Regions from separate parts of the Rhizobium sp. BK456 genome, predicted to be linked through region 1. Evidence: riboswitches for the same ligand, from Rfam matches in the RefSeq annotation. Region 1 holds a riboswitch; each other region holds the start of a gene.

Region 1 (7,656 bases):
CTGGTCCAGGGGGTGGCCATGTCGCAGTCGAGAGGGTCGAACGTGGAGTTACCCCTCTCTGTCCTGCCGGACATCTTCCCCACAAGGGGGGAGATCGGCAAGGAGTAAGACAATCGCTCTATATCGATTGTTTGGGGAGGCCGGCGCTCCGATTCAATCTCCCCCCTTGTCGGGGAGATGTCCGGCAGGACAGAGGGGGGTGCCCCAGGCACATTGCCCATCCCCGCATCCGCCGCGATCACCCGCTGCAAGCTCGCATCACCGCCCTCGCCCAGCCCGCGCGGCACCCGCGCCAGCGCCACGGTGAGATCTGTCAGCAACCGCCCCTCCGGCGACACGCCGAACACATGCAGCCCATCCCGAATCTGCATTTCCTTGAGGTCGCAGAGATAGGCGTCGAGCTTCTTCAGCGCTTCGCCTTCGCTTTCGCCGCTCTTTATACCGGCATCCCGGTCGAGGCCGATATCGGTCACCAGATCGAGGATCTGCCGGCTGAGCAGGCGAATGCGGCGGGGATCACTGCCGGAGGCCTCGTAATATTCGTCGACCAGCGCTTCCAGATCCTTGAGTGGCCCATAGCTCTCGGCCCGCGTCAAAGGCGGCGTCAGATGATCGATGATGACGGCGGCAGTCCGGCGCTTGGCCTGCGTGCCCTCGCCCGGGTCGTTGACGATGAAGGGATAGAGATGCGGCAGCGGCCCGAGGATCGCCTCGGGATAACACTCCTCCGATAGCGCCAGCGCCTTGCCCGGCAGCCATTCGAGATTGCCGTGTTTGCCCATGTGGATGACGGCATCGGCGCCGAACGCGCGCCGCAGGAAAGCATAGAAGGCAAGATAACCGTGCGGCGGCACGAGATCCGGCGAATGATAGCTCTCCTTCGGATCGATATTATAACCGCGCGCCGGCTGAATGCCGACGAGGACGCTACCGAAGCGGGCGAAAGGCAGGGCGAAGACGCCGTCGAGAAAATACGGATCGTTCTCGGGATCGCCCCAGCGGGCCCTCACCTCATCCTGAATCTTATTAGGAAGAGTATCCAGGAAGCCGTTGTAGAGACTCAGGGAAAGGGTCTCGCGAATGACCCTGCCGTCATGACCTGAATTGGTCGGCCCTTGCATCAGATGCCGGATCAGCGCGTCGCCATCGGCCGGAATATCGGCGAGCGGATAACCCGCTGCCGCCATCGCCCGAAGCACCTCGATGCTGCCGGCCGGCGTATCCAGGCCAACCCCGTTGCCGAGCCGGCCGTCGCGATTCGGATAGTTCGCCATCACGAGCGCGATGCGCCGGTCGCGAGCCGGAGTAGCGCGCAGCCGCGCCCAATTGGCGGCCAGTTCCGCCATATAGCGCACCCGGCCGGCATCCGGTTCGCTGGCGACAATGTTGGTCTCGACGGCTGCATCGTAACGCGCCGCCGTCTTGAAGGAGACCGCCCGCGCCAGCACCCGGCCGTCGACTTCGGGCAGCGCCACGTTCATGCCGAGATCGCGCGCCGACAGGCCTTGCGAGGAGGCCGCCCACGCTTCCTTGGAGGACGCAGACAAGATCGCCTGCAGCACCACCGCCCCATTCGCCTCCAGCACCGTCGGCTGCCGGTCGGCACCAGGCGCGGAGACGGCAAAGCCGGTCGTGTTGATCACGACATCGGGTTTCACTACTGAGAACACGCTCTCGATAATGCCGGTCGAAACGGGATCCTTGAGGCTATAGGCAAAGACCGGCAGCGGCCGGAGACCCTGCGCCTGCAAGGCTTCGATCAGCGCTTCGATCGGCTTGGTCTCGCCGCTCTGCACGAGCGCTCGGTAGAAGCTGATGGCGACGATTGGCTCCACCGCCACCTTCTCTGTCACCCGCCGCCACTCCTCGACCCCGATCAGCCCTCGCCCCGGCCACCAGATCCCCGCCTTCATCAACGGTACCGCCGGCGCGGGCTTCTCCGCGCCCGACAGCATCGCCGCGGCATAATCGAGAAAGGCGCGCCCATTGGCCTCGCCGCCCTCGATGAGATAGGCCCAGAGCGCATCGAGATCGTCGACCTCGATGTTCGAGAAGGGTACCAGCCCCGCATCCGACCTGGCATCACCCGGCAGCACCGCAATCTGCGCGCCGGCGCGGGACGCTGCAGCATGCAGCGCCTCCAGCGCATAGCGGAAATAGCTGGCGCCGCCGAGCGCACGGACGATGATGAGCCTGGCGTGCCGCGCCGTGCGCTCGACATAGGTATCGACCGACATCGGGTGCTTGAGGCTCATCAGGCTGGCAAGCCGCAGCGAATGCGGCCCACCGCAGGCGTGATGGGCGGCCGCGATCGCCGCAAGCTCGCTGTCGGCGGCCGACAGAAACAGGATATCGCCCGGCGTCTGACCGAGATCGATCGCCTCTTCGCCGTCGCTGATCGTTCCCTGCTGGGCCAGAAGCAGATGCATGGGCCTACGCCAGCGCCTCGATCGCCGCTCTCACCGCACCCTGATCCATCTCATGCAGACCAATGACGATGAGGCGCGTGCCGCGGTTTTCCCCAGGCGCCCAGGCGCGATCGAAATAGTGGTCGATGCGGCTGCCGACTGCCTGGAGCTGCAGGCGCATCGGCTTGCCCGAAACATCGACGAAGCCCTTGAGGCGCAGCACGTCATGGGCCGATATGATGCTCTTCAGCGCCTCGATGAAGCCGGCCGGATCGGCGACCGGGCCGAGATCGACGACGAAGCTGTCGAACTCGTCATGATCGTGCGGCGTGCCGTCCTCATGCTCCAGTTCGTGATGGGACTTGCGGTTGGCGATATCGTCCTCCGTGCCGATGCCGAGGCCAAGCAGGATGCCGGCCGGCACCTCGCCGTTTTTCGCCTCGATCATCACGGGCTTGCGCGAGGTGCGGGCGGCGACCTCGTCGCGCACCCGGCCGAGGCCGGCCACGTCGATCAGGTCGGTCTTGTTGAGCACGATGAGATCGGCGCAGGTGAGCTGATCCTCGAACAGTTCCTCGATCGGGCTCTCATGATCGAGCGATTGATCCCCGCTGCGCGCCGCCTCGACGGCATCGTGGTCGTCGGCGAACCGGCCGGCGGCAACAGCCGCGCTGTCGACCACCGTGATCACGCCGTCGACGGTCACCTGGGTGCGAATGTCAGGCCAGTTGAAGGCGGCGACCAGCGGCTGCGGCAGAGCGAGGCCCGAAGTTTCGATAACGATATGGTCGGGCCGCTGTTCTCGCTCCAGCAGCTTCGTCATCGTCGGAATGAAATCGTCGGCGACGGTGCAGCAGATGCAGCCATTAGTCAGTTCGATGATGTCGTCCTCGCTGCAGTTCTCCGCACCGCAGCCCTTCAGCACCTCGCCGTCGACACCGAGATCGCCGAATTCATTGATGATCAGCGCGATCTTTTTACCGCCGGCATTGGTAAGCAGGTTGCGGATCATCGTCGTCTTGCCGGCGCCGAGGAAACCGGTGATGACGGTTGCGGGAATCTTCTGTTGGTTCATGGATTTAACCCTTCATTTTCAGCGGCAGGCCTGCCGCGATGAAATAGACTTCGGCGGCCTTTGCCGCGATCAGCTGGTGGAGACGGCCGGCATGATCGCGAAAATCCCGCGCCATGCGATTGTCCGGCACGATGCCGAGGCCGATCTCGTTTGACACGAAAACGAGCCGCGCCTTTGCCCGCGGCAAATAATCGGCGAGCGCCAAAAAATCCGCCGCCATATCGCGCTCCTCCATCATCAGATTGGTGACCCAGAGCGTCAGGCAGTCGATCAGCACGACCCGGCCCTCGCCGTCGATGGCGGCGAGCCTGCCGACGAGATCGAGCGGTTCCTCATGCGTCGTCCATGACGGGCCGCGATCGGCTCTGTGCTGGGCAATCCGCGACTGCATCTCCTCGTCCCACGCCCGGCCGGTCGCGACGTAGTGACGATCGAGGCCGGTTGCAACGACGAGGTTTTCGGCAAACCGGGATTTGCCGGAGCGTGCGCCGCCGAGGATGAAAATGGCATTGGAGAGAGCGGTCGTCATGCGCAGAAGGCCTGCTGGGAGAATGCGACACCCCACCACGCTCCCTCATTCCTGTGCCTGTCACAGGAATCCAGCCACGGCGCGTCCGCGCCGTGAATGACTCTCATTCGGGAAGTAAGTCTCTCGCGCCCAAGGACTTGGTCGCACTGGATTCCTGTGACGGGCACAGGAATGAGGGAGGAGAGGGAAATGCGCTCCAGTACCCCACGAGGCAACGCCGAATTCAATCGTTCAGCCAAAACAACCTCCGTGCTGGCAGCGGGTCTCTTGCCCAGGATTGGGCTTTTCGCCCGGCACGAATGGCAGGTCTCCTGGCTCGCGGTTGTCGGCCGCGATCGGGGCGGACCGGAAACCGGTCGCCCCTGATCGTGCCAGCGGATCTGCCTCGCCTTCCCGGCTGCATTGGTGAAGAGGTGGACGATTCGTAGAAATAGAGGCGTCCGACCCCGGTTGATCACCATGCATGTCCAGTGGCTTTTCCGGCATGTCGCCCGTCACGCCCGCCTGCGCGATTGCAAGCGGGCAGGAAGGGCTCGATGCCGGATGGAAGACCCTGACCGCTCTACAGTCGCGGGGTCGGCTGTGATGAAGGCGCCCGGTGTGGGTCCGCCCCGTCACATTCCCTTTTCATCCGGAAGGCGTAACGCCGATCCGGAACCATCCGTTATATCCGCGGATGATCAGATGACCATCCGCGTGGGATGGTCTGGCGACCATCCGTTGAGGGATGGTTAGGCAAGCTCAGGAGTGAAGTCAACCGGCCTTGGCGGTCGGCCGTGGGCGGCAAGGCAGGCACGCTCATCCGAACACGACTTACTCGACCAGGAATATCGTCATTTATCAGAGGCTTACGTCATAAATATTTGACGCGCCCGCCGGCTTTTCGCCGCAATTGCGCTGCAAGCGGACTTCGCCATCGCCCTTGACCGGGCCTCTTCCTGCCTAGTTGTCTTGCCATGCTTATGAAATTGGATCGGCGCCGGTTCCGAGCGCTGCGTGTTTTCTTCGATCCGGGGCGGCTGCGGGCGCTGACCCGCCGCAGCGAAGTCGGTCTATCTCTGGCGGGCGCTGTCGTCGGCATTGCCTCCGGTCTTGCCGTGACCGGCATGAGCTTCGTCTCCAATGAACTGCATCAGTTGGTCTTCGGTATCGCCGACAGCGAAAGGTTGAGCTCGTCGGTGATCGACGACAAGCTGCTGCTGCTCACCGCCCCGATCATCGGCGGCATCCTGCTCGGCCTGTTGCTCTTCATTTTGGCCAAACGCCGCAAGAAGCCGATGGTCGACCCGATCGAGGCCAATGCGCTGCATGGCGGCCGCCTGTCCTTGACTGACAGCATTATCGTCGCCGTGCAGAACCTGATCTCCAACGGGTTCGGCGCCTCCGTCGGCCTGGAGGCCGGCTATACCCAGCTTGCCGCAGGGCTCGCCTCGAAACTCGGCCTGAAGCTGCAGCTTCGCCGCTCGGATCTCCGCGTCCTCGTCGGCTGCGGCGCAGCCGGCGCCATCGCCGCCGCCTTCAACGCGCCGCTGACCGGCGCCTTCTATGCCTTCGAACTGATCATCGGCACTTATACGATCGTCTCGCTGACCCCTGTGGTGGTTTCGGCCCTCGTTTCCACCCTGATCGCAAGGCTGCTCACCCACGGCGATTTCACCATCGATATCGGCGGCTTCGGCGCGGTCGTGCCGGCCGATTATATCCCGGCGCTGCTGCTCGGCGCGGTCTCAGCCGGCGTCGGCATCCTGATCATGCAGGGTGTCGCCTTTGTCGAAGAACTGGCGCGCAAGAGCGCGATCGCCCCGCCCTTCCGCCCGGCCCTCGGCGGCATCATCGTCGGGCTGCTGGCGATGATCTCGCCGCAGGTGCTTTCGGCCGGCCATGGCGCGTTGCATCTGAACCTCTCCCGCGACGTCGCCATCCCGGCGCTGATCGGCCTCTTCCTGTTGAAATCCTTGGCTTCGGCGATCTCGATCGGCTCGGGCTTCAGGGGCGGCCTGTTCTTCGCCTCGCTGTTCATGGGCGCCCTGCTCGGCAAGCTCTTTGCTTATTGCGGCCCCTATTTTGCCGATGCGACGCTGACGCCCGTCATTTATGCCGTGGTCGGCATGAGTTCGCTTGCCGTCGCCGTCATCGGCGGGCCGCTGACGATGACCTTCCTGGCGCTCGAAATCACCGGCGACTTCCCGATCACCGCGCTGGTGCTCGCCGCCGTCATCACCTCCTCGCTCGTCGTGCGCTCGACCTTCGGCTACTCCTTCGCCACATGGCGCTTCCACCTGCGCGGCGAAAGCATCCGCAGCGCCCATGACGTCGGCTGGATCCGCAACCTGACGGTGGACAAGCTGATGCGCGCGGACGTCAAGACGGCAAGGGCTGGCATCTCGCTGGAGGAATTCAAGCAGGCCTTCCCAATCGGCTCGACCCAGCGTGTCATCCTTGTCGAGGAGAGCGACAAATATGCCGGCCTCGTGCTGGTGCCGGAGATCTACGCCAACCCGACCGACACCCAGGACGAGGGCAAGACGCTTGCCGATTTCATCCACTACCGCAACGATTTCCTGCAGCCACAGATGAATGCAAGGCAGGCGGCGGCGATCTTCGATAAGAGCGAAAGCGAAGCACTCGCCGTCGTCAACAATTTGATCGAGCGCAAGGTGATCGGCCAGCTCAGCGAAAGCTATACGCTGCGCCGCTACAGCGAAGAACTGGACCGCCGCCGTCGCGAAGTCTCCGGCGAAATCTGAAGGGGTGTTATGACGCGGCGCCGGCCAGCCGGAAGACGTCGGCCTTCTTCGAAACGCCCCGCAATTCGAAAGAGCCGAGATACTCGCAGGGGACGGCTGAGGTCGCCGCGAAGCTCTCCGACAGCAGCAGGTGCTGCTCGAGCATTCCGCAGAGCTTTTCCAGCCGCGAGGCTTCGTTGACAGCCCTGCCGATCACCGTGAAGTCGAGCCGGCCGTGGGCGCCGACATTTCCGTAGAAAACCTCGCCGAGATGCAGCACGACATCGATGCCGATATCGGGGCCTCCGTTGCGTGTCCGCTCGCGATTAAGCTCTTCGTTGGCCTTCAGCAGATTCTGAGCCGAAGCCAACGCTGCCCTGCAGGCCTTTTGCGGATCCTCCGCCTCAGTCGGAAAGATCGCCAGTACACTGTCGCCCATGAACTTGAGGATCTCGCCGGAATTTTCCTCGACATGCCGGTCGATCAGCTCGAAATGCTCGTTGAGAAACCCGACGATCTCCGCGGGCTGATAGACCTCGGTCAAGGCCGTGAAATTGCGAAGGTCGGCCAGTAGGATGGCGGCATCGATGGAACCGCCCATTCCTCTGCGGGTTTCGCCGGCAAGGATACGCGCACTCGTCCTAGCGCCGGTATAGACCGCGAGGATATCGCTCGCCGTCTTCGAAACCGCCACGCGGTAGGCCGCCAGTCCGAGTGCCGGGAATAGCGCTGCGACGATCGCCAGTTGATCATCGGAAAATCCGCCCGGCGCATCGCTCGTCAGCGAGAAACCGAGCCCGCGCAACGCGACTTCCTTCGGGAATTCGAACAGGCTAATCACGTGATCCGTGCCCCCGGAAAGCGCGAATTCGTTGAGCTCGGTATAATCGAGACCCTCGCCCCTCGCCAAATTCCATC
Region 2 (7,656 bases), on a different contig from region 1:
TCCAGCGCCTGCGCCGTCGAACGGCGCAACTCCTCCTCGTCATCGACCAGAAGGATCTTCGCATCGTTCATTCCGCCGCCTCCGGCATCAGCCCCGCCGCCGATTGCAGCTCGATGCGGAACACCGCACCGCCGTCAGGATGATTGCCGGCGGCAAGGCTGCCGCCGAAATCCTTGACGATATTGTAGGAGATCGAAAGCCCGAGGCCGAGACCCTTGCCAACGCCTTTGGTCGTGAAGAACGGGTCAAAGATGCGCTCGCCGATTGCCGGTGGCACGCCCGGCCCATGGTCGCGTACCGTCAACACCACCTTGCCGGCTTCCTCGAAGGCCGAAATCTCGATGCGCCTGTCGTCCAGGCCTTCCACGGCATCGGCCGCATTGGAAATCACATTCACCAGCACCTGCTGCAAACGCACCGAGCCGGCACGCACCACCGGCGGACGCGGCCCGAGATCGAGCAACAGCTCTGCATCCGCCGCCTTCAGCCGCCAGGCGATGATCTCGAGCGTATCGCGCATAGCCTCGTCGAGCGAAACAGGACCGAGCTTCTCGTTCGGCTTACGGGCGAAGTTGCGCAGGTGACGGCTGATCGATGCCATCCGGTCGATCAGGCCGCCGATGCGCCGGATATTGTCCCGCGCCTCCTCCGTCCGACCGCGATCAATGAGCACCGAGGCGCTGTCCGTATAGGTCTTGGCGGCGGCGAGCGGCTGGTTGAACTCGTGGGAAAGGGCAGCCGACATCTGTCCGAGACCGGCAAGTTTTCCGGCCTGGATGAGGTCGGCCTGGGTCTGGCGCAGCTGCTGCTCGGTCAACCGCCGCTCGGCTATTTCCTCTTCGATGCGGCTGTTAACGCGAGCAAGGTCGGCCGTGCGTTCCTCGACGCGTCGTTCCAGCTCGTTGCGGGCCTCGGCCTGCAACTGCATGCGCTCGGCAAGCCGCGCCCGCCGTTGGCGCAGAACTGCGACCGCAAGCCCGGCGATGCAGAGGATGAGAAAGACGGCCGCAAGCGCCGTGCGCGCCTGGGCGCGAATGGAACTCGTTTCCATCAGCACGTTCACCGTCCAATCTTCGGTCGGCATGTAGTGCGAGAGCACCAGATATTCGCTAGACCCGCGCTCGCCGTTAAGCGTCATCAGCTCATGCGGCTCAAAGCGCTGGCGCGACACCGGCAACTCTGTCAGCCTGGCATTGGCATAACGCCGCGACGCTTCCGTCCGTGCGATACGGTCAGCCGTCAGCGGCAGGATCGCCCCGTACAGCCATTCCGGGCTGCCCGACATGAAGATGATACCCTCCGGATCGGAGACGAAGATCTTGTATTCGCCGCCGCCCCAGGAGGCTTCGATCATGTCGATATCGACCTTGAAGACGATGACGCCACGAATATCCGCCTCCACCCTGATAGGCGCCGAGAAATAATAGCCGCGCTTTAGCGAGGTAGTGCCGAGTGCATAGAACCGCGCCTGCCGGCCTTCGATCGCGTCCTGGAAATAAGGCCGGTAGCTGAAATTCTGCCCGACGAAGCTTCCCGGTCCATCGTAATTGCTGGCCGCGATGGTCTCTCCATCAGGCTTGACCACATAAATGTCGGAGGATTTCAGCAGGCCGTTGATCTCCTTGAGATAGAGATTGGCCGCATCGCGCAAGACCGCATCCTCGGGTGCACTCACCAGTTCCTTGATGTCGTCGTGATCGGCGATCAGTGCCGGCAGCGCCTCGTAGCGGTTGAGGTGACCGCTGAGGGCCGAGACGGCAAGGCGCAACGCCGTTCCCGCCTGCGCCGAGGCTTCCCCCATATAGGCGCGCGTCGCGATCGCGCTTCCATAGGTGAAGAAGGCGAAGATGATCACCGGCACCACCAGCAACGCCGCTATCGCACGATATCTCGAAGACAGATCCGGCTCCTCCCCTTTCCGCCTCCACTCCCCAGTGAGGCATACCCAAGTCTAATAATACCGGCAGCGATTTCCAAGGGCCGTCGAACTTGACACCCGGCAAAGGCCGATATCCTATTGCTGCATCGCAAGGGAACCCTATCATGAGCGACGACAACACGCCCGCCGATAGCAAGCTCACCAGCTCCAAGCGGCGCTGGGCGGCTGAGGGCAAGTTCCTGACTGGTCGCATAGCCCGCCCTGAAACCGAGCGCCTGCCGCCCGGCCAGCACCTCGTCAAGAACTGGCCGGTGCTCGATCTCGGCCAGCAGCCCGTCATATCCACCGAAACCTGGCGTCTCGAAGTGCGCGGCCTTGTCGAAACCCCGCTCACCCTCACCTGGGCCAACTTCCACGCGATTGAGCAGAGCACCAAGGTCAGCGATATCCACTGCGTCACCACCTGGTCGCGCTACGACAACAAATGGAAGGGTGTTTCCACGCGCGATCTGCTCGATCTCGCCATGCCGAAGCCGGAAGCCGCTTACGTCATGCTGACGAGTTATGATGGCTATACCACCAACCTGCCGCTTGCCGACTTCGCCGCCGAGGACGCGATCCTAGTGACATCCTGGGAAGGCCTGCCGCTGACGCCGGACCACGGCGGCCCGATGCGCCTCGTCGTGCCGCATCTTTACTTCTGGAAAAGCGCCAAATGGCTGCGCCGCATCGAACTGATGCCGGAGGACGAAGCCGGCTTCTGGGAAAAGAACGGCTATCATATGTATGGCGATCCGTGGCGCGAGCAGCGCTATTCCGACGATTGAGTCTTCGGCCGCAGAAAGCGGCCCAGCGCAAGGACACCAAGCCCGAGCATCAAGGCGAGCGCCGTCAGCGACGCCATGCTGGCGGGATGAAGCGGCACCTTGCTCCAGCGTGGATTGACGAGACCGGCGGTGTTGAAGGCCTCGCCGCTGAACCGGCAGGTGATGAGCGCAAGCCCGCGCCGCACCATGTCGGCGTCGACCGCGGAAATGATTTCACTCGCCACAGCCCGCTCCCCTGGCATCTCGCGCATCGCCATCAACACAGCTTTCGTCGCCGCGAGGTAGGCGTGGGCGCATTCGTTGAAGGGACTTTCCTCGTCGGCCACGCTGCCCGGCATCCGCCCCCAAAGACGATAGGAATATTGGATTTCGGCATAGTTCAGAACGCGGCGGAAGGGCTCGTTTGTATCGACTGCGCGGGACGCCAGGCCGATAATTCGGCCGCGATAGTGCGAAATCACCGCCATCTCGCCATGCGAAATTTCTGGGATATCGAGACCCGCTTGGCTGCCGCCGGCGCTGCGACTATGAGCAAGGGCGTTTTCAGCAGGCATGCAAAAGAAGGCGGCGGCAAAGGCCGCCGACAGGATTGATATGGCTCTGCTGCTTTTCATGGTCGCTTGAAAACCCAAGGGCGCCGGCAAAACGGCGCCCTTCATTGCGTTCAGTGGAGTGCCGTTGCCGGCCGGCTCCGCTGGCCGCCCTTCGCAGCAAGCCGCTTTTCCGCCAGCGCCCCGAAGCCAAGGCCAAGTGTTGCCCAGAGGATCGCATGCATGGCGAGCGTTGTCGTCCGGAAACGCCAGAGCACCATGGCCGAGAAGTTCTCCGGCACCTCGTTGATCGGCGGCAGCAGATAGAGCACGAGCACGATGAAGACGAGATAGGCGATGCCGGCAATGATCGCGCCGTTCCAGAGGCCGAAACGCTCGGAAAGACGGCGCGACAGCGCCACCGCGGCAATCAGCGCGGCGAGCGAGACGACAATCATCAGGAAGAACAGCTCGGTCCTGACGCCGATCGTATCGGCATTGCCGACCGCCGGCGGGTTGGCCGGATATTTGATAGCGGGAACGAGCACGATCGCCACGTAGGCGAAAATGGCGATGACCGCCGAGGTGCCGCGCGCCGAAAGATTGCTGACGCGGCCGTGCACGAAAGCAAAAGCGAGCGCGAAAAGCCCGCCGACGGCGATGCTGTAAGCCATGACGCCGGTGAAAAGGCCGAGACCGGCCTGGGTGGCCCGGCTGACGATTTCAGGTTCGGCAGCTTCGCCGGCCGCCTGGGCGCTCGCCTCCTCGAAAGCGATCGCCGCATCGACCAGCGGCTCGCCGAAGACATGGGCGAAAACGAAAACGAGGATGCCACCGAGCAGCCCCGCGAGCATGCCGCGAAGGAGAAGGTTTCCAACCATGTCAATATCTCCCTAGTGGCAGGGAAAGCCAAGGAGATGGCGGGCGTCATGCACGAATTCGTGCACATACATGCCGTTGAACAGCGCCATCGCGCCTTCCTCGGTGCCAACGAAATAGATGGCGATAAGCATCAGCAGGCCGCCGAAGATCGCCCAGGGCAGGATTTCGCCGACGGGGATCGGGGCCGGCGCCGCGGCGGGCGCGAAAGTGGTGTCAGACATGTATTCCTCCGGAATGACGCGTTCAGTCGAAAGAGTGTTTGTGCGGTAAGGTCTGACTTCCAGCGTGAAAAAGCTTCAACACGCTGGTCACAGTGGCGCGACCGCGCCGGATTTCCACCGGCTTCCAAACCCGCAACAACACGGTTATATCTGCTCGCCGAAGAGACTGTCAACGAAACTTCACGAGCCGGCAAAGGGCCGTCCCACTGCACCCCGGGAGATCGGAAGACTGTGAATACGCGCCTCACCTGGATCTGCCACGGCGCGACGACGGCGAGCCGCAAGACGCTGTTCCCACTTGACGAACCGCTGGAAGGCAAGGCGGCGGAAGACGCCGGCCGGATGGCTGCCCCACCCCGCGCCGACCGTATCGCCACCAGCCCCGCTTTGCGCGCCCGCCAGACCGCTGACGCGCTCCGCCTCGAAGCCCGGATAGATCAGGCGCTGCGTGATTGCGACCATGGCCGCTGGGCCGGCAGGTCGATCACAACGATCGAGGCCGAAGAGCCGGGGAACCTCGTGGCCTGGATGAGCGATCCGGAAGCGGCCCCGCATGGTGGCGAAAGCCTTCTTGATCTCAGAACACGCGTCGCCGGCTGGATGGACGGTGAATCCGCCCTCGGCGGCCATGTGATTGCCATCAGCCACGCGGCCGTGATCCGGGCGGCGGTCGCCCATGTGCTTCAGGCGCCGCACTCCTCCTTCTGGCGGAGCGATATCGAGCCGCTCGCCATCGTTTGCATGACCAGCAATGGCAGCCGCTGGTCTCTGCGCTTTCCGTATTAGCGGCTCCTCATTTTATCCAGCCTTACACAAGCAAATCGCGTCATCTCTATTGAACCGGGTTTGACCGGGACTACTTCCTTTCCCAAGGAGATGGAAGAATGACATATGATTGGAGTGGGGAGCGCACGCGTCGTCTGCGTTTGATGCGTGTCGCCACAATCACGGTTCTGGTCGGTCTCATCGTCAGCGTTCCGCTGCTGATCGTCACCGCCTGAAGCACGAGAAAAGGCGAGCGATGCACCAGCACGCTCGCCTTCGTTCTTTCCCGTCCCGGCTCAGCATCCTCAGTCCCTCAACGGTGCAGCAACAGGCTGCCGCCTCCAAAAATTCGCCTTCTGGTTTCAACGAACATTTCAGACTTTCATGATAGTTCGGCAGATGGTGGAGATGGAGAAGGCCACATGCCGGTGTTTTTCCAGAGCAGGGCCGGAAGGCAATGCGTATCGATCGTCGGGCTTGGGATAACTCTCTGGCTCCTCGGCGCGCTTTTGCAGCTTGACGACAGCCTTGTCTTCTTCATGACCGGTTTCGGCGAATACGGCGCCGACAAACTCGTTCTGGCGCTTGGCATCGCCGGCGCCATGAGCTTCATCTATTCGGTGCTGCGCATCGCCGACCTGCGCAAGGAAACGGAACTGCGCGCCGCCGCCCAGGCGAAGGCCGATTGGACTGCGACCCACGACCATCTGACCAAGCTGCCGAACCGCTACGCCTTCGAACGCAAGATCCTCTCACGGCCGATCAAGGACGACGAGGACCAGATTGAGGAGTGGGACGAGAACGTCACGCTTTTCTCCGTCGATCTCGACGGCTTCAAGAAAGTCAACGATCTCGTCGGCCACAAGGGGGGCGACATTCTGCTGATCGAGGTTGCCCGGCGGATCTGCGCGCTCGGCAATGCCGATTGCGTCTATCGATTCGGCGGCGACGAATTCATCATTGTAGCCTTTGCCCTGACAGCGCAGCGGGAGGAGCGCTTTGCCAAGCTGCTGATCCAGGCGGTCACCAGGCCGATCCATATCGATGGTTTTGCCGTCGAAGTCGGCGCCAGCGTCGGCTACGACCGCTGGGCCGAGGGAACCGAACCGCTGGAGGATGCCGCTCATCGGGCCGACCTCGCCATGTACGAGGCGAAATCACGCGGCCCCAACCATTATTTCGTTTTCGAACCGGCCATGCAGGACAAGGTCACGGAACGCGCAGCGCTGGAAACCAGATTGCGCGCCGCAATCTCCAGCAAGGCGATCAAACCCTTTTATCAGCCGCTGATCGACCTGAAGACCGGTCAGCTCTGCGGCTTCGAGGCCTTGGCGCGCTGGATCAGTGACGATGGCGTCAACATACCGCCGCCTGTTTTCATCGATATCGCCGAGGAAAACGGGATGATCACCGCATTGTTCGAGGATCTTCTCGCCCAGGCCTGCAGCGACGCACTCACCTGGCCGGACCATGTGATGTTGTCCTTCAACGTCTCGCCGGTGCAGATGGAAGACAGGCTGCTGACGTCGCGTATTCTCAAAGTCCTTGCGGCAAGCCGGCTGCCGCCGCAGCGCCTGGAGGTGGAGATCACCGAGAACGCGCTGATCCAGGATCCCGTCGTCGCCGCCGTCATCCTCGACGAGCTGCACGCGGCCGGCATCCAGATCGCGCTCGACGATTTCGGCACGGGCTATTCGAGTCTGGCCCAGCTCGCCCGTTATCATTTCGACAAGATCAAGATCGACAAAAGCTTCATCGCCACCTATCGCGGCGACGAACGCCAGGAAAAGATCGTCCGCGCTATGCTTGGCCTCGGCCGGAGCCTCAACATCAAGACGACTGCCGAAGGCGTCGAGGAGCACGGCCAGCTTGCCTTCCTGCTGCAGCTTGGCTGCGACATCGGCCAAGGCTATCTTTTCGGCAAGGCAATGCCCGCCGCCGAGGCGGGCATCTTCATCAGCGATCGCAATGCCAGTCTGGCCTCCACGGCCTGACGCTATGTCTTAAAAAACTTGGCGCAGGATCACGAAGAGCACGAAGGCGATCGCGATCGAGGCCGGCAGGGTCAGCACCCAGGCCATTAGCATATTGCGCACGGTTGACCATTGCAGGCCGGAACCGTTCGCCGCCATAGTGCCGGCGACGCCTGACGACAGGACATGCGTGGTCGAGACCGGCAGGCCGAGGTGATCGGCCGAAGCGATGGTGACCATCGCCACGACTTCGGCTGCCGCGCCCTGGCCGTAAGTCAGGTGCGTCTTGCCGATCTTTTCGCCGACGGTGACGACGATGCGCTTCCAGCCCACCATCGTGCCGAGGCCAAGCGCGATCGCGACCGCCACCTTCACCCAAAGCGGGATGAACTTCGTCGCGTTGTCGACCGCCTTGTGGTAGTTCGTCACCGCGCTGAGATCGCCGGCATCCATCGGTAGCAGCTTCTGCTTGTCGATCAGCTTCAGCGCCTCGCCGATCAGGTAGATGTCGTTGCGGACGTTGCCGACGAGATTGGTCGGCACCGCTTCGAGCGTCGGGAAGGCCGCGACTTCGGCGCT
Region 3 (7,656 bases), 150 kb from region 1:
GCGCCTCCTCGACCGCGGCATCATCCTCCGCGCCGAAGGGCGCAAGCATCCCGCGATGCGGCGTGCGGCCGAGCCGCACCACGTCGCGCACGGTCAGTTGCGTCTCGGTCGTCGATTGCTGCTCGACGAAGGCGATGCGCCGCGCAAGGGCGGCGCGCGACAGCGAAGCGATATCGTCGTCGCCCAGCCGGATGACGCCGCTGCGGACCTTGCGCAGCCGGCAGATCAGCCTCAGCAGGCTCGATTTGCCGGACCCGTTCGGCCCGAGCAGACCGAGCACCTTGCCCTTTGCCACCGTCAGGCTGACGCCGTTGACGATGACCGTGTCGCCTGCGGCGAAACTCACCGCGTCGATCGTAATGCTCATGCGCTCCTCCGCACGCGATAGAGGATGACGGCAAAGGCCGGCGCGCCGAAGAGCGCCGTAACAACGCCGATCGGCAGGACCTGCTGTGGGATGATGATGCGCGAGACGATATCGGCGCCGACCATGTAGATCGCGCCGCCGAGTGCTGTTGCCGGCAGCAGCCGCCGATGGCCCGGCCCGACGAGGAAGCGGGCGGCATGGGGAATGACCAGGCCGACGAAGCCGATCGAGCCGACCATGCTGACGACGCTTGCCGTCATCGCCGCTGTCAGGCCGAACAGCAGGATCTGGACGCGGCGCACCGCAATGCCGAGCGAGGCCGCCGCATCCGTACCGAAGGCGAAGGCATCGAGCGCCCTGACATGGGCCATGCAGATGACGAAACCTGTGAGCGCGATCGGCACCGAGAGATAGACATCCGGCCAGCGCACGCCGCTGAGCGAACCCAGAAGCCAGAACAGGATGCCCCGCGCCTGCTCGGCATTCGCCGATGTCGTCACGATGTAGGAGGTCAGCGCAGTGAAGAGCTGCGAACCGGCGACGCCGCACAGGATGATGCGTTCGCCGGTTCCTCCCGCACCCGTCGCCAGGAAGCCGACCAGCAGAAAGGCAATGACCGCGCCGATGAAGGCGCCGCTGGAAAGGCCAAGAACACCGTAGCCGAGGCCGAGGATCATCACGCAGACGGCTCCCGTCGAGGCGCCGGCGGAGATGCCGAGCACATAGGGTTCGGCCAGCGGATTGCGCAGCAGCGCCTGCAGCACGGCGCCGCAGAGCGAGAGCGACGCGCCGGCGCTGGCCGCAACCAGCGCCCGGCTCAGACGATAATCCCAGACGATGCCCTGGTGGATGCGGCTGAGTTCGAACTGCGTTCCGAACAGCCGGTTGGAGACGGCCTCCGCCGTTGTCGCCAGCGGGATCGCGATCTCGCCGATCGAAACGGCAAGGCTGATCATCAGTCCGAGAAGGAGAAGGGCTGAAATGGTGAGCGCGGCGAGCGCCCACCATCCTTGTTGCCTGACCGACGCTGCCTTCACTGCGAGAGGCCGAAGGATTTGATGCCGTTCGCCAAGGTCTCGATGCCGTCGATCGTGCGGATCGTTGGGTTCATCGATTGCGCGTCCATCATCACGAAGTGCCTGTTCCTGACGGCATCGAGTTCCTTGGTCACGGGGTCGTTCTCGAGAAAATCGATCTTGACCTTCGGATCGTCGGCGGCGTAGCGGCGCCGGTCCATGGTGGCGAGCACGATGACGGCCGGGTTCGCCTGGGCGATGGTTTCCCAGCCGACCAGCGGCCATTCCTCCTCGGTGGTGACGACATTCCTGGCGCCGATCGCCTTCAGTATATAGGCAGGCGCGCTGTTCTTGCCCGCAATGAAGGCGTCGCCGTTGACTTCCTTGCTGGAGAACCAGAAGACGATGGGCAGGCTCTTGCCCGATGCGGCTGATATCGAGGCGACGGCATCCGCCTCGCGCTTCTTCAGCTCGGAAATCAGCGCATCGCCGCGCTCCTTCACGTCGAAGATCTCTGAGAGTTCGGCGATTTCGCGATAGATCAGCGCCATCGTGAACAGCTCCTTGCGCACACCGTCGCCGCCATCGGTGTTGACCTTGGCGACGCAATCGGCCGGCGAAAGATAGGTATTGATCCCGAGATCCTGAAACTGCTCCCGCTTGCCGACGGAGCCCTGCGCGCCGACATGCCATTCGAACTCGGCCGCCACCAGGTCGGGCTCCTGTCCGACGACGGATTCGAAGCTCGGATCATTGTCGGCGAGACGCTTTATCCTGCTGTTCGCCGCGGCATATTGCGGCAGCACGGGACCGACCCAGACGGCCGTGCCGGCGATCTTGTCGGCAAGGCCGAGCGAGAAAAGAATTTCGGTCATTCCCTGGCCGATCGAAACGATCTTCGACGGCGCCTTCTGGAAAGTCACCTGCTCACCGCAATTGGTGATGGTCAAAGGATATTGGGTGGCAGCAAGGCTCGGTGCCGCAAGGCCGATCAGCCCGAAGGCAAATGTCATGGTGGCGAGAATCTGGCGCATGAAAAACCTCGATTGAAGGAAAAAGCACGGTTATGCCGCACGCGCGGCCGAAGGCACGCTGACGCGCGCGCTAGCCGCAGGAGGCCCAATCGAGACGGATGCATGCCGAAATTCGGCGAAGGTTCAGAAGGTCAATCATGTCTGTTCCTTATCCGGGCATCCCCGCCCGGTTGATTGGATCGTGATTGACGGCAGGTCTCCTGGCTTGCGGATATAAGTCGTTCATCCGCCTTCCCGCGATATATCGCAGTGGCAGGGCCATAAGCCCTTCAGAGATGGCCAGTCGCTGGCCACAGCTGAGATGATCGACAATCCGCTTACAGTTGCGGGGGCAGCCACGGTCTCGGTCCCTACTGGGTCGTCCTCACCGTGTTCCCTATTAATCCCCTTGGAGTCATCTTCAGGGAACCGTCACCGCCAGTTACGTCGCCCGCCCGCACGACGTCAATCATTATTGCGGAAGATTGGGTTTGGTGGGCGAAATATGGAGACGGAACGTCGGAGCGCTGTTGGCCGGTATGATGCCAGCATTCTCATCCCCAGGATGGAGCTCTCTTAAGCATCCTACTATTCCCGCTGTCGTGGGCGCGGCATCCACCAACCTCCCTCATGCTGAGGTGCGCAGCCCGAACGGGCGAAGCCTCGAAGCACGCCGCAACGCTGCTCCCTGCGTTCCTACAACGCATCCAGCGGAATCTTCAGATACCGTCGCCCGTTCGCCTCCGGTTCGGGCAACCGCCCGCCGCGGATGTTGACCTGCAGCGCATGCAGCATCAGCTTCGGTTTCGGCAGCGTGCGGTCGCGCGCCTGGCGCAGCGCCACGAAGCCGGCTTCGTCGATGCCTGATATATGCGGATTGGTGCGCTTCTGGGCGGCTACCGTGCTTTCCCAGCGTGGGTGACGGCCGCCAGGCTGATAGTCGTGGCCGGAAAAGAGCCGGGTCTCCTCGGGCAGCGACAGGATCGCCTGGATCGAGTGCCAGAGAGCGCTGGCGCTGCCGCCGGGAAAATCCGTGCGCGCCGTGCCGGAATCCGGCGTGAACACGGTGTCGTGCACGAAGGCGGCGTCGCCGATCACATAGGTCACCGAGGCAAGAGTATGGCCGGGCGAGAACATCACGCGGGCTCTAAGCCCGCCGATCTCGAAAGTGTCGCCATCAGCAAACAGCCGGTCCCATTGCGAGCCGTCGGTTTCGAGTGCCGGCCAGTTGTAGATTTCCTTCCAGAGCACCTGCACGTCGGTGACATGGGCGCCGATCGCCGTCGGCGCGCCGGTCTTTCCTTTGAGATAGTGCGCGGCGGAGAAATGGTCGGCATGCGGATGCGTGTCGAGGATCCACTCGACCGTCAGCCCTTCGCTGTCGATATGCGCGAGGATGGCATCGGCATTGGCCGTTCCCGTCGCACCCGACATTTCGTCGAAATCGAGCACCGGGTCGATGATGGCGCAGCGTTTCGTTACCGGGTCTGAAACGACATATTGCACACTGCAGGTGCGGGGTTCGAAGAAAGCCTTCACGACAGCCGCCTGCCCTGCCCGCTTTTCCAGCCAGCGGCGCGCGCCGGCAAGATCGAAGCCGAGGTTTTGACCGAAGGCCTCGACGTCCCCGGGCTGCATCCGCCCGTCAAGCACCTCTCCGAGCGCATAGAGCGTCAACGCCCGGGTGCCGCTCTTGCAATGAGCGACGACCGGCCCCTTTGCTTGCATCATCGCCCTCTGGAAGGCGCGGATATCGGCCTCGGTAATCTCGGGCCCTTTCACCGGCACGAAGCTGTAGGCGAGCCCCACGGCAGCGGCAGAAGCCTTTTCCGCCGCATCGCCCGGCTGCCCCGGCTCCTCGCCATCCGGCCGGGCATTGATGACGCCGGCAAAACCGTCCGCCGCAAAAGCAGCAAAACCGGCGGCATCGGGCTGCCCCGCCACCGATATCAGCTCATTGACCCTTACGGATGTCATCGAAGCCCCCGCGCTGCCTGCATCGGCAGTATCGCATGTATATCGGTACAATCTCACAAGTATATTGCCGAGCGCAAGAATAGTCGCTTGGCACTCCGTCGCGCCTGCGCAGGCCGGTGAATGTGGGCGCCAAGACACTCCCGATAGTCGCCCGGCCCGGCGCAGCCAGTCAAAACGACAGCGTTGCCGCGCCCTCTTTGATTTCGGCATGCATGGCGCTGGCGCCGACGATGACGATGCCGTCGAGCATGTCTTCCTGCGTATAACCGCGGGAGGTGACGCAGGGCGGGCAGGCCCAGATCGTGCCGCCGCGCTGCTGGAAATTCTCGATAAGCGTCGACAACGGATCGAGCGGCGGCACATGCGTCATCCGTTGGCCGCCCTTGCGCACAAGGTTCGCAGCCTGCGTCGTCACCCTCACGCCGCCGGCTCGTTGAGCATCGCCTCGATATTGTAACCGTCAGGATCGAGAACGAAGCAGGCATAGTAGTTGTCGGCATATTCCGGCCGCGGGCCGGGCGCACCATTGTCCCTTGCGCCGGCTTCAAGTGCTGCGCGATAAAATGCCTCGACCTCCGCCCTGCTTCGGACCCGGAAGGCAACGTGCAAACGGGTCAGAGGCGGCTTGTCGTCAGTGTGCTGGATTTCGAAGAGGCTGCCACCGACATCGAAAGCCCAGAAAACGCCTTCCTTCCCGAAGGTGCGACGATAGCCCAGAGGGTCGAAAGCGCGTTCATAAAATACCTTGCTCTTTTCAAGGTCACTGACCGCCATGGTGATATGATCGATCATGCCGTGCATCCTATCGTTCAAGCATCCCATGATAGTCGAATCCGCGGCGGAAAACACACAAAACCCACGCGATATCCAGCAATGCCGGCCGCCTCCGTTAGCTCCGACCGGGCGCTCGACATCGGCAACGATATCGGCCTAAAGTCCAGGCGCGATGGACTGGATAACGCTCGCAAATGCCTTACGGGATCAGCCTCAAATGTCTGAACGAGACCGCATCGCCGGTTTTCAAACTCTGGGATGAAGCGGCGGCATTCGAAGAGACGGCTTCGATGCGGACCTTGAATTATCCTCCCCATCTGACCCTCGCAGTTTATCAGGCGTTTGATGCAGATCGATTGGGCGAGGCGCTTGAAAGTGTTTTCCGCGCGCGCTCCACCGTCACCTTAGCCTTTTCGGGCATCGGCTATTTTCAGAACGAGTTCCTCGTTCTCTGGGCGCGCCCGATCCCAGACGACGCTCTTCTCCAACTGCACGCGGCTTTCCATCGAAAGATTGATCCTGCCTTCTGTCATGGGCACTATCGACCCGGCAATTGGGCGCCTCACTGCACCATTGCAGCGAAAGTGCCGGAGGCGAAATCAGCGGCCGCGATCAAATGGGCGAACGAAAACAGCATGCAGTTCTCGGTAAATTTCGATGCCGCCGATTGTGTCCGGTTTCCGCCGGTGGAGATATTGAGCGAGATCAGGTTGGCGCCGCGATGATGCTGCCGGCACAAGGCCACATCGGCGGCGGCCTGATGACTCGACGCCAGTCGCAGAATCCACCGCTGCGACTGACATTTTCAAACCATGCTCCAAAGCCGCTAATGCATGTCGCCAGGAAGTGTGCAGCGGTTCCGGGAGAACGACATCCATTCAACCAAAGAGCTAAAGCGCGTCGCATGAATCAAGTTTGATGCGACGCGCTTTCGACGCGCCCCTCTCCATCAGCTGACGCGGCAAACAGCGCGGCGCCAACCTCGCCGGACAGCAGCATCTCGTTGCGCGCCCGGCCCGGCCCGATCATCGGCAGGCGGTCGGCGAGTTCGGCGACGCGGCAGTCGAACAGAACAGGCATGTTCACCTCGATCATCTCCAGGATCGCATCATCGAGTTCGGCGGGCCTCTCGCAGCGAATGCCGTGTCCGCCATAGGCTTCCGCCAGTTTCACGAAATCCGGATTTCCGTGCTGCCGAACCGTTCCCTGATCGCCGCTGTTGAGAATGAAGATCTTGATCGGCGCGTTGTGCTGCACGGCGGCCGACATTTCCTTCATCGTCATCTGCACGGAGGCGTCACCGGCCATGTCGATGACGAGGCTGCCGGGATTGGCGATCTGCACGCCGAGGGCGGCAGGCAGCCCGTATCCCATCGTCCCCAGGCCGCCTGATGTCATCCAGCGGTTCGGCTGCTCGAAGCCGTAATATTGCGCCGCCCAGATCTGATGCTGGCCGACCTCCGTCGTGATGTAGGTATCCCGATCCTTCGTCAGTTCGTAGAGCCGCTCGATGGCATATTGCGGCATGATGACGTCCTCGCGCACCGCATAGGAAAACGATCGCCGTGCGCGCCAGCCCGCAATCATGCTCCACCAGTCGGCCAATCTCGCCCGGTCCGGCGCCCGCGGCAGCGCTCGCCAGAGACGAAGGAATTCGGCAAGCACGCCGCCCGCATCGCCCTGGATACCGATATCGGCGCGCACGGTCTTGTTGAGCGAGGCAGCATCGATATCGATCTGAATCTTCCGGGAATGCGGTGAAAAACCATCGACGCCGACGGCCAGCCCGCCGTCGAAGCGCGCCCCGATGCACAGCATGAGGTCGCAGTCCTGCATTGCCATGTTGGCCTCATCGGAGCCGTGAAGCCCGGCCATCTTCAGCCAGTTCGGGCCGGAAGCCGGATAGGCGCCGAGCCCCATCAGCGTCGACGTAACGGGAAAGCCGGTGAGATCGACCAGCTCGCGCAGCCGATTTGCCGCTTCGGGGCCGGAATTGACGACGCCGCCGCCCACGCAGATAACCGGCCTGCGTGCCGCTGTCATCAAAGCGATTGCAGCCTCGATCTCCCTGATGCCGCAGCTGTTGTCCGGCTGGTAGCTCGGTCTCGGGGCGACAGCCTCACGCAGTGAATAACTGCCGCTTGCAAACAGCACGTCTTTGGGCATGTCGACCAGAACGGGTCCGGGCCGGCCTGATCCGGCGATGCGAAAGGCCTCGTGGATGACCGCCGCGAGCTCATTGACGTCGTTGACCAGCCGATTGTGTTTCGTGCAGGCTCGGGTCATGCCGACGGTATCGCACTCCTGAAACGCATCGGACCCGATCAGCGTCGTCGGCACCTGACCGGACAGGCAGACGAGCGGCACGGAATCCATCAAGGCGTCCTGAAGGGGCGTGATCGCGTTGGTGACGCCGGGTCCTGAGGTCACCAGCATAACGCCGACCTTGCCCGTTGACCGAGCGTAACCCTCGGCGGCATGGCCGGCTCCCTGTTCATGGCGAACCAGA

The links. Region 1 has a riboswitch for cobalamin ahead of cobU (bifunctional adenosylcobinamide kinase/adenosylcobinamide-phosphate guanylyltransferase). Riboswitches for the same ligand answer to the same signal wherever they lie in the genome.
Region 2: it holds a riboswitch for cobalamin, as region 1 does, so the genes downstream of both, FHX03_RS19545 (CbtB domain-containing protein) here and cobU (bifunctional adenosylcobinamide kinase/adenosylcobinamide-phosphate guanylyltransferase) in region 1, are expected to answer to the same signal.
Region 3: it holds a riboswitch for cobalamin, as region 1 does, so the genes downstream of both, FHX03_RS20725 (ABC transporter substrate-binding protein) here and cobU (bifunctional adenosylcobinamide kinase/adenosylcobinamide-phosphate guanylyltransferase) in region 1, are expected to answer to the same signal.

The regions. Positions count from the first base shown of each region.
Region 1 covers NZ_JACIAO010000007.1:53,945-61,600, forward strand. Annotated here, with positions in the region: gene cobN (cobaltochelatase subunit CobN) at 1-2,429, opposite strand, end outside; gene cobW (cobalamin biosynthesis protein CobW) at 2,434-3,483, opposite strand; gene cobU (bifunctional adenosylcobinamide kinase/adenosylcobinamide-phosphate guanylyltransferase) at 3,488-4,012, opposite strand; cobalamin riboswitch at 4,296-4,689, opposite strand; gene FHX03_RS19980 (chloride channel protein) at 4,969-6,759, shown strand; gene FHX03_RS19985 (adenylate/guanylate cyclase domain-containing protein) at 6,767-7,656, opposite strand, start outside.
Region 2 covers NZ_JACIAO010000006.1:368,748-376,403, reverse strand. Annotated here, with positions in the region: gene FHX03_RS19570 (sigma-54-dependent transcriptional regulator) at 1-71, opposite strand, end outside; gene FHX03_RS19565 (ATP-binding protein) at 68-1,864, opposite strand; gene FHX03_RS19560 (sulfite oxidase-like oxidoreductase) at 2,044-2,706, shown strand; gene FHX03_RS19555 (hypothetical protein) at 2,691-3,320, opposite strand; gene FHX03_RS19550 (CbtA family protein) at 3,371-4,117, opposite strand; gene FHX03_RS19545 (CbtB domain-containing protein) at 4,130-4,339, opposite strand; adenosylcobalamin (AdoCbl) riboswitch at 4,352-4,494, opposite strand; gene FHX03_RS19540 (histidine phosphatase family protein) at 4,571-5,125, shown strand; gene FHX03_RS19535 (putative bifunctional diguanylate cyclase/phosphodiesterase) at 5,527-7,098, shown strand; gene FHX03_RS19530 (inorganic phosphate transporter) at 7,108-7,656, opposite strand, start outside.
Region 3 covers NZ_JACIAO010000007.1:200,987-208,642, forward strand. Annotated here, with positions in the region: gene FHX03_RS20715 (ABC transporter ATP-binding protein) at 1-367, opposite strand, end outside; gene FHX03_RS20720 (FecCD family ABC transporter permease) at 364-1,404, opposite strand; gene FHX03_RS20725 (ABC transporter substrate-binding protein) at 1,401-2,417, opposite strand; cobalamin riboswitch at 2,590-2,845, opposite strand; gene blh (bifunctional sulfur transferase/dioxygenase Blh) at 3,093-4,373, opposite strand; partial or broken gene FHX03_RS20735 (DsrE family protein) at 4,543-4,770, opposite strand; gene FHX03_RS20740 (VOC family protein) at 4,791-5,165, opposite strand; gene FHX03_RS20745 (2'-5' RNA ligase family protein) at 5,342-5,872, shown strand; gene ilvB (biosynthetic-type acetolactate synthase large subunit) at 6,057-7,656, opposite strand, start outside.